2 regions of the Zoogloea sp. GW822-FHT05C07 genome follow, and region 1 is predicted to be linked to the other one. Evidence: predicted binding sites of a transcription regulator. Region 1 holds the regulator's gene; the other holds the start of a gene.
The links. Region 1 encodes FliA, which starts transcription of late flagellar genes. Its sites were predicted from a motif close to CTAAAGTTNNNNNNNNNNNNGCCGNTA; they were not measured.
Positions count from the first base shown of each region.

Region 2: a site for FliA is predicted at 4,075-4,101, ahead of AC3QL2_RS22740 (FlxA-like family protein). Genes of this name have one in related genera too.

Region 1 covers NZ_CM179510.1:1,251,785-1,258,945, reverse strand. Annotated here, with positions in the region: gene flhA (flagellar biosynthesis protein FlhA) at 1-1,039, shown strand, start outside; gene flhF (flagellar biosynthesis GTPase FlhF) at 1,197-2,759, shown strand; gene AC3QL2_RS05950 (MinD/ParA family ATP-binding protein) at 2,761-3,546, shown strand; gene AC3QL2_RS05945 (RNA polymerase sigma factor FliA) at 3,661-4,434, shown strand; gene AC3QL2_RS05940 (flagellar motor protein) at 4,455-5,195, shown strand; gene motD (flagellar motor protein MotD) at 5,200-6,087, shown strand; gene AC3QL2_RS05930 (flagella synthesis protein FlgN) at 6,148-6,627, opposite strand; gene flgM (flagellar biosynthesis anti-sigma factor FlgM) at 6,634-6,948, opposite strand; gene flgA (flagellar basal body P-ring formation chaperone FlgA) at 7,037-7,161, opposite strand, start outside.
Region 2 covers NZ_CM179510.1:4,940,436-4,947,596, reverse strand. Annotated here, with positions in the region: gene AC3QL2_RS22765 (amidohydrolase) at 1-932, opposite strand, end outside; gene AC3QL2_RS22760 (XapX domain-containing protein) at 929-1,207, opposite strand; gene AC3QL2_RS22755 (hydrolase) at 1,222-1,875, opposite strand; gene AC3QL2_RS22750 (LysR family transcriptional regulator) at 2,062-2,994, shown strand; gene AC3QL2_RS22745 (hypothetical protein) at 3,026-3,574, shown strand; gene AC3QL2_RS22740 (FlxA-like family protein) at 3,690-4,037, opposite strand; gene AC3QL2_RS22735 (slipin family protein) at 4,203-4,964, opposite strand; gene AC3QL2_RS22730 (EAL domain-containing protein) at 5,366-7,161, shown strand, end outside.

The sequences.
Region 1 (7,161 bases):
GAGTTGGGCGGACGTGTCGCCGGTGGATGTGCTGGGCCTGGAAGTCGGCTACCGGCTGATCCCGATGGTGGACAAGGGGCAGGACGGGGAACTGCTCAAGCGTATCCGTGGGCTTCGCAAGAAGTTCGCCCGCGATATCGGCTTCCTTGCCGCGCCGGTGCACATCCGCGACAACCTGGAGCTCAAGCCCAACGAATACCGGATCGTGCTGAAGGGCGTTGAGGTTGGCACCGGTGCCGCCTTCCCGGGGCAGTTCATGGCGATCAATCCGGGGCGGGTGGCTGGCCCCCTCAACGGGCGGGAAACCACCGACCCGGCTTTTGGCCTACCTGCTGTATGGATCGATACGAGCCAGCGGGAGCAGGCCCATGCGCTCGGCTACACGGTCGTCGATGCCAGTACCGTGGTGGCCACCCACCTGAATCACGTCATCCTCAGTCACGCCTCCGAACTGCTCGGCCGCCTCGAAACCCAGGCGCTGCTCGACCACATTGCCAAGGAAACGCCGAAGCTGGTCGAGGATCTGGTGCCCAAGCTGCTGTCGCTGTCGACCGTGCAGCGGGTGCTGCAGAACCTCCTCGACGAGGGTGTCAATATCCGCGACATGCGGACCATCATCGAGGTGCTGGCGGAGTGCGCGCCGCGCATCCAGGATCCGTTGGAGCTCACCACGCGCGTCCGTCAGTCCCTTGGCCGCGCCATCGTGCAGGGCCTTTTCCCGGGCAATGGGGAAGTTCAGGTCATGGCTCTCGACCCCGGCCTCGAGCGCGTGCTGATGCAGGCCATGGCCGGTGGTGGGCCGGAGGGCGGCGCGATCGAGCCGGGGCTGGCCGACACGCTGCTGCGTGAAACAGCAGCGGCCGCCCAGCGCATGGAGGATATCGGCCTGCCAGCGGTCCTGCTGGTGCCCGCACCGCTGCGCTGGCTGCTGTCCCGCTTCCTGCGGAGGGCCGTGCCCAGTCTCAAGGTGGTGGCCAATTCCGAGGTTCCCGAGACCCGCCTGATCCGCGTATCGGCAATGATCGCCGTGACTTCGTGAGCATGTTCTGACGGTGTCAGTAGGAATAGCGCCTTAAAACCTGTCTTTTCTGCGCCTTCAATAGGCGTGGGTCCGGAGACAATCGAAGCTACCGAAGTGCCAGCTGGCGTGTGCACGCGCCCAGCCCCTGAAGGCCTTCGTTCCCGGAGACAGGAGCATGAACGTCAAGCGCTACTTTGCCAAAACCGCTCGCGAGGCCCTTCGCATGTTGAAGGATGATCTTGGGCCGGATGCGGTGGTGCTTTCCAATCGGGCCGCCAATGGAGGCGTCGAGATCCTCGCATTGCCGGCCGGCGACGTGGCCAGCATGCAGGCCCAGCGCGCCCGCAGCCAGGCTCCGGCTGTCCAGGCTGCAGCTGCGCCGGCGGTCGCTCCGAAGCCTCCGGAAGATTTCTTCGATGACGATTTCCGCGTCAGCCTGTCGCGGGCGGGAAGCAATCGCCAGCAATCGGCTGTTGCGTCCGTTCCCCCAGCTGCGCCCGCCGCTTCGATGTCACGGCCGGTAGCGGCCCCGCAGCGCGCTCCTGCTGCGGTGCAGAGCTTCACGCCGCCGCGAGTCGAGTTGAATCGGGAAGTCTTCAATGCCGCCTCGGCCCAGGTCCGGCGCCCGCCGGTGGAGCCGGCGATGGCAGCTGCTGCGGCACCGCGCTCACCGCTGCGCAGCGAGCCCGTTCCGTCGCCCGCCGCGCCGGCCCGGGACGCTGCCGCGCGCCAGCGTCCTGGAGGCATCGAGGAGGAGGCGCGCATCCGTGCCCTCGAAAACGCCAATTCCCAGATGGCCAACGAACTGGCCGCCATCCGCGGCATGCTGGAGCGCCAGCTTGCCGGCTTTGCGTGGGGCGAGATGGCCCGTACCGCGCCGGGCCGTACGCGTCTGATCGGGGATCTGCTGGAAGCTGGGTTCTCGGCCATGCTGGCCCGCGAGCTGGCCGAGGAAGTGCCGGAGGATGAGGCGCCGGAAGAGGCGCACCGCCTGCTGCAGGCCTCCCTCGACCAGCGTTTCCGCTCCATGGCCAGCGACGTGGACATCATCGACCGGGGGGGCGTGTATGCGCTGGTCGGCCCCACCGGCGTCGGCAAGACCACCACCACGGCCAAGCTGGCCGCCCGCTGCGTCGTGCGCCATGGCGCCGACAAACTGGCCCTGATCACCACCGACGGCTACCGGATCGGCGCCCACGAACAGCTACGCATCTACGGCCGTATCCTCGGCGTGCCGGTCTTCGTGGTCCGCGACGCGACCGATCTGCGCGAGACCCTGGCCGGCCTGCGCGACAAGCACATGGTGCTGATCGACACGATGGGCATGAGCCAGCGCGACAAGATGGTGGCCGAGCAGGCCGCGATGCTGACCGGCGCGGGCAAGGTGTCGCGCCTGCTGCTGCTCAATGCGACCAGCCGTGGCGACACCCTCGACGACGTGGTCAATGCCTATGCCGGTGACGATCTGGCCGGCGTGATCCTCACCAAGATGGATGAGGCCATGTCCCTGGCGCCGGTGCTCGACGTGGCGATCCGCCGCCAGGTGGAAGTCTTTTACGTCGCCAACGGCCAGCGGGTGCCGGAAGACCTGCACCTGCCGAACCGCGACAAGCTTCTCGGCCAGGCGCTCCGCGAGCTGCCGGCCAGCTCGCCGTTCCGCCTCGATCCGCTGGAGGCCGGCCTGATGCTGGCGACCAGCGCCAAGGGCCGCGGAGCCAGCCTGAGGGGAGGCCTCTAAGATGCTGCATGCTTCCGATCAGGCTGCCGGCCTGCGCCGCCTGTTCCGCCGTACGCCTTCAGCCGTGGTGGCCTTGTTCACCTCGGGCCGCTCACCCCGTGACCTGGCCGTGCAGGCCTTGCTGGCGCTGACCGATGGCGCGCGGCGCGTGGTGGCGATCGACGAACACGCGCCCGAGCGTGGCTCCCTGCTGGCCGCCTTCGGCTTTCCGGAAGGCGGCGATCTGCTCGGCGCCCTGCAGGGACAGCACGATGTGACCGAAACGATGCGTGAGGTGACCGACGGCCTGTGGATCGTGCCGGCCGCGGCCACCGTGCAGGCGGTTCCGCTCCTCGGCGCCAGCCACCATGCGCGGCTGGAGGCCGGCATCACCGAGCTGCAGCGCCGGGCCGACCTGCTGGCAATCCACACGGTCGGTGATGCCCGTCGCCTGACGCCCTTCGCCCGCGCGGCGGGGCGCCGCCTGCTGGTGGTGGAGGCGAGCGGCGTCGGCGCGCGGGGGGCCTGCCAATGGATCAAGGGGCTGGCCGCCGCCGGCGCGGGGTCGCTGGAGATTGCCGTCAGCGGGGCCCGCGACCGGGCCGATGCAACCGCCCTGTTTGCCAGCCTGCAGGATTTCAGTAACCGCCATGTCGGCCTGCCGCTGGTGTGGCGCGGTGAGGTGGAGCGCGACCCGCTGGCCGAGGCAATGACGACGCCGCTCGGCGCGCGCCATCCTGCCGACGGTGCCGGCGCCTTCATCCGGCGCCTGCGTGCCTGGTCGACCCAGGCCGGAATGGCCGGTTGAATCGACCCGTTCGTGGATTGTGTCGCACAGGGCATTGAGAAGCGTAGCGTTGCCGGTGGGGGTCTCGTAACATGCGGACGGCCCCGGAAACCCAGATCAGAAAGCTGATGACAGATGTACACCGCCTCCGGCACCCTCGATAAAGAGCAACTCGTTGTCCAGTACGCACCGCTGGTCAAACGCATTGCCTATCACCTGATGGCCAAGTTGCCGGCCAGCGTTCAGGTGGAGGACATCATCCAGAACGGCATGCTGGGCCTGCTCGACGCGATCAACCGCTATGAGGAAGGCCTGGGGGCGCAATTCGAAACCTATGCGGTGCAGCGCGTGCGCGGTGCCATGCTCGATGGCTTGCGCGAGAACGACTGGCTGCCGCGCAGCCTGCGGCGGGACATGCGGCGCATCGAGGCCGCCGTGCACCAGCTCGAGCAGCAGAACGGCCGGCCGCCCACGGAAACGGAACTGGCCGACTCCCTCGGGCTGCCCCTCGCCGAGTACCAGCACATGCTGCAGGAAGCCCGCGGCTACCAGCTGGTGTATTTCGAGGATTTCTCCGGTGACGGGGAGGACGACTATCTGGAGCGCCACATCACGCTGGAGGGGAATGATCCCCTGACCCTGCTGCTCGAGGGCAACATGCGGGACGTGCTGGTGAAGGCCATTGACGATCTGCCGGAGCGCGAGCAGACCGTGATGGGGCTCTACTATGAGCAGGACATGAACCTGCGCGAGATCGGCGAAGTTCTCGGCGTATCCGAATCGCGGGTGTGCCAGTTGCACAGCCAGGCTATCGCGCGGCTGCGCGCGCGCATCTCCGGGGCGGCGCAGGGCATGGCGAAGGCCAAGGGTGAAGGCCGTGGCCGCGGCCGGCGTCCGGCAGCATCCTGAACCACGGCCAGAGGGCGCGCATGGACAGCATCAGTCTTATCGGGATCACCCTTGCCCTGGCGGCAATTCTCATCGGCCAGGTGCTGGAGGGCGGGCATGTAGGTTCATTGATCCAGCCCACGGCCTTCATGATCGTCATCGGCGGCACCCTTGGCGCGGTCATGCTGCAGAGTTCTTTGCAGGTCTTCCGCACCGGGGTCCGAATGGTCCGCTGGGTCTTCGTCCCGCCGGCGCTCAACCACGCCGAGTTGATCGCGCAGATCGTCGACTGGAGCCACGTGGCTCGCAAGGAAGGCCTGCTGTCCCTGGAGGCGCAGATTCCGGCGCTGGAGGACCCCTTCATTCAGAAGGGCCTGCAATTGCTGGTCGATGGGGTCGAGCCGGAGCGCCTGCGGGATGTGCTGGAGGTGGATATCGACACCTGGGAGGCGCAGATGAGGCAGGGCGCGAAGATCTGGGAGGCGGCCGGTGGCTACGCGCCGACGATCGGCATCCTGGGGGCGGTGATGGGCCTGATCCACGTGATGGAGAATCTGTCCGATCCGTCGCGCCTCGGTTCTGGGATCGCCGTCGCCTTCGTGGCGACGATCTATGGCGTGGGCTCGGCCAACCTGATCTTCCTGCCGGTCTCGAAGAAGCTCATGGCCGTCATCGGCACGCTGGTCTCCATGCGGGAGATGCTGCTCGACGGACTTGTCGGGATCGCAAATGGCGACAATCCCCGCATTATCGAACGCCGTCTGAGCGGGTACGTGGGCTAAGGGCATGGCGCGGCGGCGTGGAAAGCGGGAAGACGAGCACGAGAGCCATGAGCGCTGGCTGGTCTCCTACGCCGACTTCATCACCCTGCTGTTCGCTTTCTTCGTGGTGATGTATTCCCTGTCGTCGCTCAACGAGGGCAAGTACCGGATCATGTCCGATTCGGTGGTGAACGCCTTTCGCAACATCGCCAACAGCGACAACCCACGGATCGCGTCAAATCCGATCCCGCCAATCCGCCCGAGCACGGCAACGCCACCGAATGCGGCCGGCGAGACCGACGAGGCGCGTCGTTCGAAGGCCGAGCGGGTGCGCAACATGGCCGAGGAGATCCGCAAGGTGCTGGCCCCGCTGGTGGCCGATGGTCAGGTGCGGGTCACCGAAGGGGCGTTCGGGATCACCGTCGAGATCAACGCAAGCGTGCTCTTTGCGCCGGGGTACGCCCAGCTCGGGCCGGAGGCCGTCAGGGCGTTGCGTGCGGTGGCCCAGGTGCTGGCCGGAGCGGAGTTTCCGATCACCGTCGAAGGGCATACCGACGTGACGCCGATTGCGACCGCGATGTTTCCGTCCAACTGGGAGTTGTCTGCTGTACGGGCCTCCAGCGTGGTGCGCCTGTTCATCGAGAACGGCGTCAAGCCTGCACGCCTGACGGCGGCGGGCTACGGCGATCAACGGCCGGTCGCCGACAATGCCACGCCGGACGGGCGTGCCCGCAACCGCCGCGTCACGATCCTGATCGAATCGCGGGTCGCCGAGCCGGAGCCGAACAAGCCTGTCAGAGCTTCAGGCGTGGCCGATTCCATCCTGCCGTCGAATGAGCCGGCCTTGCCGTCCGCGCGGGCGCCGGCAGGGGATGCGGCAGCGCCGGCGGCTTCGGGTCAGGATAAACGCTGAGAGGCTCTGAACCGGCTGAACGGACTGGGTGAGCTGCTGAGTGGAACGCCGAGGCCGAGATCAGGCCGATCCCAGGTGGCGGCCGCCTCCGGTGGGGCGCGACTGACCGTCCTGGCCATAGATCTGTGGATGTTCGGCGGCGGCAAGCAGCGTGCTCAGGGCCTGCTGGTTGTTCTGCAGGCGCTCGCGGATCAGTTGTCCATTGACGCGATTGCGTTCCCTGGCCTCGGTGGCGAGGGTGATCACCTCGTCCCAGCTGGCGAGCGCTTCCGGCATGCTGCCGAGGGCGAGCCGGATGTTCTCGTTGCTGACCCGGGCGCCGGCTCGCGAGAACATCACGGTCCTGTCGTCGGACAGGCGCTGCAGCGTGCGGTAAAGCGAGGTCTTTTCCTCGGCAAGCGTCGTCAGGGTGTCGATCTTGCCGGCGATCAGCAAGGCCTCCTCCTGCTGCAGCAGTGCGATGAAGCTCTGCAGGCCGCTGCGCTCCTCGCCGATGAGCACGGCAAGGCGATGAATGAAGGTCTGATCGACGGTTGCCATGCTCTATCAGGCGCGCCCGGTCTGGGTGGCCAGCATCTGGCGAACGCTTTCGATCAGCCCGTCCGCGACCTTGCCGGTATCCACCTTGAAGTGACCCTGGCTCATGGCCTGCTTGATCTCATCGACCTTGGCGCTGTCCACGACGGGGGTGCTGGCGATGGTTTCTTCCATCTGTTGCATGCGCGACGACAGGGAGGAGATCTCGACCTTGTCGGTATCGCTGCTGCTCGATTGCGTCCTGGTGCTGTCCTTGGTTGCACGGGTTCGTCCGTCGCTGGACGGCAGGCCACCGGTCGCTTTGACTGAGTTTTCAATCTTCACGGTCTTGTCCTTTCTTCCACAAGTCGTTCAGGTCAACGACGCGCAGGGCCAAAACTTTAACCCGTTTGAATGTCATGGAGGCCGTGCATTACGGGGTGATGATCTCGATGAACCCGCCGTTGCGGGCAATGCCGCGCACGACCTGGCCGGTGCTCAGGCGGACCTGCGCGCCCTGGCCGTCGGGGGCCGTGCTCAGCGCCGTTCCGTCGTTGG
Region 2 (7,161 bases), 1.8 Mb from region 1:
TCGAAGTCCGCCGCCGAAAACACCAGCATTTCGCCGGCACCGTTATGGCGGAAGTAGTCGTTGCCCTGCTTGTATTTGACGCTGGCCGTCCAGTTGAGGAAGTCCTCCTTCTCCTGCTTGGGCTTCTGGGTGAACAGGTTGTAGGCCAGCCGAACCGTCATCTGGCCTTCGTCGGCCAGCTTCTGGATCACCGCATAGTCGTCCGGGTAGTTCTGGAAGCCGCCGCCGGCATCGATGACTCCGGTAACGCCCAGGCGGTTGAGCTCGCGCATGAAATGCCGCGTCGAGTTGAGCTGGTAGTCGAAGGGGAGCTTGGGGCCCTTCGCCAGGGTGGCGTAGAGGATGGCGGCGTTGGGTTTGGCCAGCAGCAGGCCCGTCGGGTTGCCGCTGGCATCGCGGGTGATCTCGCCGCCGGGGGGCTCCGGCGTGTCCCTGGTGTAGCCGACGGCACGCAGCGCCGCCCCGTTGAGGAGCGCGCGGTCGTAGAGATGCAACAGGAAGACCGGCGTATCGGGCGCGATGGCGTTGATCTCGTCGATGGTCGGCAGCCGTTTCTCGATGAACTGATGCTCGGTGAAGCCGCCCACCACGCGCACCCACTGCGGCGCGGGCGTGATCGCCACCTGCCGCCGCAGCATGTCCATGGCGTCGGCCAGCGAGCGCACGCCATCCCAGCGCAGCTCCATGTTGTAGTTGAGGCCACCGCGGACGACGTGGGTATGGTTGTCGACCAAGCCGGGCAACACGCTGCGCCCCTTGAGGTCGATGACGCGCGTGCCCGAATCCGCGAAAAGCTGGATGTCCGCATCGTCGCCCACCGCCAGGAACTTGCCGTCCTTGATGGCTACGGCACTGGCGGTGGGCTTGCTGGTGTCCAGCGTGGTGAATCGACCGTTGCGCAGGATGACGTCGGCCGTCGTGGGTGCTGTCATGATCGCTTCTCCTCGGGCGCCTTGGTCTGCTGCATGGCCTGGCGGCCTGGTAACTGGCCGAACACATGGTCCGTGGCTTGCGATCGGTCGCAAGCGGCCGTGAAGGCCGAACCGCTCAACAACTGTTTGCCGACCGGCACGAGCTGCTCGCCGATGAGCATCCCGAGCAGCCCGACGATGGCGACGACCGGCGGCGCTGGTGAGCGCACGTTCAACAGGCTGTAGATCACGCCCACCAGCACACCGACCGCCAATGAAATCAGATAGGGTTTCATTGGCCTTGCCTCTTTCAGCCCTCGTGGGCACCGAACATCGTCTTGGCGTAGGTGATCCCGAGGCCATAGCCGCCCCCGAGCTTCTTGGCGATGCCGGTGGTCAGCTCGTAGGTGTCGGTACGGGCCCAGTCGCGCTGGAGTTCGAGCAGGTACTGCAGCGCCGTCATCGGGCGGGCACCGGCTTGCACCATGCGTTGCACCGCACGTTCGTGCGCTTCGGTGGAGACGTCTCCGCAGGCGTCGGTGATCACATAGACCTCGAAGCCCTGCGAGAGTGCCGACAAGGTCGGGCCGACGATACAGACGCTGGTCCACAAGCCGCCGAAGACGATGCGCCCCTTGCCGATCTTGTTGACCTGGGCGATCACGGCGGCGTCTTCCCAGGTGTTCATCGAGGTGCGATCCAGCAGGGCCTGGCCCGGGAAAGGCGAGGTCACCTCCTCGAACATCGGCCCGGAAAAGCTCTTTTCGGCGACGGTCGTCAGGATGGTCGATACGCCAAAGCCGGCCGCCGCGCTGGCTACCAGGCCGGCGTTGTTGCGCAGCGAGGGGATGTCGATGGAGTGCGTGGCGAAGGCCATCTGCGACTGGTAGTCGATGAGGATCAGCGTATGGTCGGTCGGGGTGAGCAGCAGCGGGCTGGGCGTGGGGGTGGCGGCGACGGTCATGGCGGCGGGCTCCTCTGATTTCGTACAACGAACGGGGTTGGGAAACTGGGGCAGACGAAGCGCTGCCTTGATGCAGGCACTATAGACAAGGCCTAACCCATTTAGAATGAGACGAACGGCATGGCATCCTTTCCATTCTTGATGTCATGGATGGCCTCGCACGCCCAGACAGAGGAGTAAGGTCGCATGAAAAAATTACCGGATCTCGAGGCCTGGGCCCTCTTCGCCAAAGTTGCGGAAACCGGGTCCTTCGCCCGCACCGCCGCCGAGTTCGATCTCTCCCAGGCCACGGTATCCAAAGCGGTACTCCGCCTGGAAAAGCGCATGGGAACGGTGCTCTTCCATCGCAACTCCCGGCGCCTGTCGCTGACGGAAAGCGGCTATGCCGCGCTGGAACGGGCGACGCGCATCCTGTCCGAGGGGCAAGCGATCGAGGCCGAAGTCACGGAACAGTCAGTCAGTCTGCGCGGGCCGATCCGGATCACGGTGCCGATGTCCTTCGGAATCTCGTACCTGGCGCCCCTCCTGCCGGACTTCATGGCGCGGCTGCCCGACGTCAGCCTGGATTTCCATTTCACCGACGAGATTGTCGACTTGGTCGCCAACCGCTTCGACCTCGGGCTGCGCATCTCCACGATGGCGGATTCAAGCCTGCTGGCCCGCCGCCTTTATGCGGTAAAGATCCTGCTGGTCGGCGCGCCGGCCTATTTCGAGCGCTACGGCAAACCGGATCACCCGCGCGAGCTCGCGCAGCACCGGGGGCTGATGTACTCGAACTCACGCACTGGCGGATGCTGGCGGTTTCGGCATGATCAACAAGGCGAATTCACCCAGGCCATGCAGGCCCCCCTATGCGCCAACAACGCGGAAGCCATGATGCCCGCCCTCAAGGCGGGCCTCGGGCTGGCACTTCAGCCGGAGTTCCTGGTGTGGGATGAACTGCAGTCGGGGCAACTGGAAACGGTCATGTGCGACTGGAAAGTCGATTCGATCGCGCTGCACATCGTCACCCCACCGGGCCGCAGCCGCCCTGCCCGGGTTCAGGCCTTCATCGATTTCCTGTCGGAGCGGCTGGCGGAGGCGCCCTGGTTGCAGGAGATTGCGTGTAATGACGACTAGAAAGCCATGAGTACGAGGCAATAAGCACCAGATGACATCCAGAGCCCTCTCTCTTCTTACACTACTCCCTATTGCAGCCTATGCCGGAGTAGCGGTCGAATTTGGGACGGAGTACCCCACAACCGGATGGGGCACGATCCCCCAGAAGACCGCGGAGAGAATAATCTGGGAATTCGATGAAAAGGAGTTGCTGGACGAAGAGCTTGAAGAGAAAGGTCTGAACAAGAACTATCGAAAATACCTTGTCGGAAAACGGATACGCCTGAGCGGCAAGGGAGACAAGCATCTATTCGTCCGCCCCGCTTTTCAGCCTTACCTTAGTGCGTTCTACGGTGCGCACACATACTGCTACTGGGTCGTAGACAGCAAGAATCGCGTCATTTTCCAGAGCCGCTCGGACAAGTTCGCCGTTTTGACGCAGGCACACCATTCCATGCATGACATTCTGGTCTCCCAATGTTTCGGCGGATGGTGCTACGAGACGCCTTTCCGCTTTGATGGCAAAGAGTACGTTGAGGGAAAATGCAGAGCATCGCAGATCGTCAATCGGAGAATCACCAAGGCGTGCAGGATTGATTGATCAATTTGCAAGCTCAAGGCCGCTGATTTTTCAGGAACTCTGACGTGCCTCAAGTGTAGTGCCACCGCGCACCATGGTCGCCCACATGCACGGTGGCGCCTTGAACCATACCCCCTTACGCAAACTCATCCACCTTGGTTCCCAGCGTACCGTCCGTCGCCTTGGCGGAGGGCTGCGTTGCAGTTGCAGCCGCCGTCGTCTTTCTGCCCTGCTCGGACTCCTGCTTCTTCTGGGCCTTGAGCTGCTCGATACGCGCCTGGAGCTGGGTGACTTGCTGTTGCAGTAGCTTGATCTTCTCCGCGCTTTTGCCGGAGGTGTCCTTCTGAGCGTTCTCCAGCTGCTTCTTCACGGTCTGAAGCTGTTTTTGCAGTGCCGCAACCTGTGCGTCACTGCTCCCACTCGTGGAGGTGGAGCTGGATGCGGTCGATGTGCTGGGGATGGAGACGTTCGTTACGGATGCCATTTCAGGGGCTCATTTCATTTGGTTTTCCCGTTTTTGCTATCGGCATCAAGCTGAGTAAGTTTTAGAGCAGCCACAGGTAAAAGGATGTAAAGACCGCGTCCGCGCGAGCGGCCGAAGGACTGCCGGCTGCGCGGACGCATTGGGTTCAATGATCCCGTTCGTAGCTCACTTCTTGATGAACGGGGCGATGACATCCATCGGGAGCGGGAAAACGATGGTGGTGTTCTTGTCGGCACCGATCACGGTGAGCGTTTCGAGGTAGCGCAGCTGGATGGCCTGAGGTTCCTGGGCCAGGATCTTGGCGGCCTGGAAGAGCTTTTCGGAGGCCTGCAGTTCGCCTTCGGCGTGGATCACCTTGGCGCGCCGCTCGCGTTCCGCCTCGGCCTGCCGGGCGATGGCGCGGACCATCGATTCGGTGAGGTCCACCTGCTTGATCTCGACGTTGGAGACCTTGATGCCCCATGTATCGGTCTGCGCGTCGAGCGCCTGCTGGATATCCAGGTTCAGCCTCTCGCGCTCGGACAGCATGTCGTCGAGCAGATGTTTGCCCAGCACGGAGCGCAGCATGGTCTGCGCCAGCTGGCTGGTGGCGTTCATGAAATCGACGACCTGGATGATGGCCTTCTGCGGGTCCACCACGCGGAAATAGACAACCGCGCTGACCTTGACCGATACGTTGTCCTTGGAGATCACATCCTGCGTGGGCACCTCCAGTACGACAGTGCGCAGATCGACCCGCACGACCTGCTGAATGCCCGGAATGATGATCACCAGCCCCGGCCCTTTCACCTGCTGGAAGCGACCCAGCGTGAAGACAACGCCGCGCTCGTACTCACGAAAGATGCGGATGGCCGAGCCAAGGAAGAGAACTGCGGCCAGTATAAGAAGCGGCGTGAAAAGTCCGACGCCGATTGCATCCCAGAACATTTGATGCCTCCTGTTGTTGACGACGGTGAACGTCGGACGCAGCTGCTTCGAATGCCGCTACGTCAATTAACCTGACACTGATAAAAATGAAAAGCCTTGTACTCATCAAGACTAGGCCAGTCTGTACTTGAGCGATATGATCGTGAGTAAGATCACGAGTGCTCCATCCACGAACATGCCAAACATTCAACGTTTCCTATAGCTTGGATCAATGTACGGGCATTTGGTGCGTTATATTTTTTTGGATGGCAGACGTCCAAATGGAAAAAAGCGAAACGCTTGAGTTCCATTTTTGGCCCGGAATGGCGGGCCCTGCAGAAGTCGATGGACTTCAGTCATGAAGTGGCCACGTATTGAAAGCAAAGGGGGCCAAAACGTTTCGATCTAGTTTCGAGTCCAAAGTGGCACTCGCATTTGCTGCGGCAATGCTGGTCGTGATCGCGTTGGCTACCGCTACCTGGAAAATCGCCGACGATGCCGCCAAGGCGGCGGGGATGGTGGCACGCAGCCAGGAGGTCCTTCACGACCTGGCCCGCGTCAGAGGCTATTCGCTACAGATCGAGTTGACGACACAGGGCTTCCGCTTGAGCGGGGACCCGGCCCTGCTCGCCGAACGGGACGACGCCATAGCCGCGCGGGAGGCGAGCCTCGCAAGCATCCGGCAACTGACGGTCGAGAGCGTGGCGCAGCAGCAGCGCTGGATGGAATTGCGCAAGGTGCTCGATCAGCGGATGGCCATCGCACGGCAAGTAGAGTTGCTGCGCAAGACGCAAGGGCCGGACGCGGCCAACGTCTTTGTGGCCAACGCACCACTTCGCACGACGCGAGCCCTCACCTATCAGTTGTTGTCCGAAATGGATGCGAATGCGCGCCATCATCTGGCGCAGCGCGAAACCACCCACGCCGAGGCACGCCAGACCCTGGTGGCTGCAGGAACCCTGGCTTCGACGATGCTGGCGGGCCTCCTGACCGGGACTTACCTGTTGATCCGCCGCCAGTTGCGAGCCACGGAGGCCGGCCAGCAGGCACTGGCCGATAGCGAGGAGAGCCTTCGCACGACGCTGCATTCGATTGGCGACGCCGTGCTGGCAACCGATACCGATGGACGGATCACGCGCATGAATCCGGTGGCCGAAAGGCTAACCGGCTGGTCGCTGGAGGACGCCAAAGGGCGAGTGGTGGATACGGTCTTCCGCATCATCAACGAGGAAACCCGCGAACCTGCGCCAATCCCCGTGGCAACGGTGCTCGCCACGGGCGAGATCCAGGGGTTGGCCAACTACACTGCGCTGATCGCCCTCGACGGCACCGAGTGCCCTATTGCCGACAGCGCCGCCCCGATTCGCGACACCCACGGACAGCTTTGCGGGGTCGTGCTGGTGTTTCGGGATGTCAGCGCGGAGCGCGAGGCGGAGCGGATCATTCGCGAGCAGAATGCCCTGCTGGCCGCCGATGTGCGCCAGCGTACCGAGCAATGGCGCGAGAGCGAGAGCCATCTGCGCAGCGTAATCAGTGCTGTGCCCGCCCTCATCGCCTATGTGAATGCCGAACGGCGGTATGTCTATGTCAACGACCAGTACCGCCAGCGCTTCGCGCCGGATCGCGAGGACATCACGGATTGCACGGTGCGGGAGATTCTCGGCGAAGAGCGCTACGCCGTCGCCTGCCCCTTGATCGACAAGGTCCTGGCCGGGGAAGCCCAATCCTACGACTGGCAACCTTTTGCAGGCATCTGGCAGACCATCCAGTATGTCCCGCGATTTCAGGCCGCCGGCGGCATCGCCGGCTACTATGTGCTCGGCACGGACATCACCGAGCGCAAACGCTTTGAAGAGCGGATCCAGTCCCTCAACATCGAGCTCGAACTGCGCGTACGGGAACTGGAGCACGTCAGCCGCGCCCTGCGCACCTTGAGCGCGGGCAACCGCGCGATGCTGCGGGCTTCCGAAGAACAAGGGCTGCTCGACAGCATGTGCCGGGCCATCGTCACCGAGGGCGGCTACGGAATCGCCGTGGTGTGGTTCAAGGGCGAAGGCCCCGACCAGGCACTACGCCCCATGGCGGAGTGCGGCTATCCGGGCGGGATGGCGGCACTCAATGCGCTCGGCCTCAACCTCTCGGATACGGCGCAAGGACAGGGTGTGACGTCAACGGCCATCCGTAGTGGCACGGTGCGGCTCGTCCGCAACATGCAGAC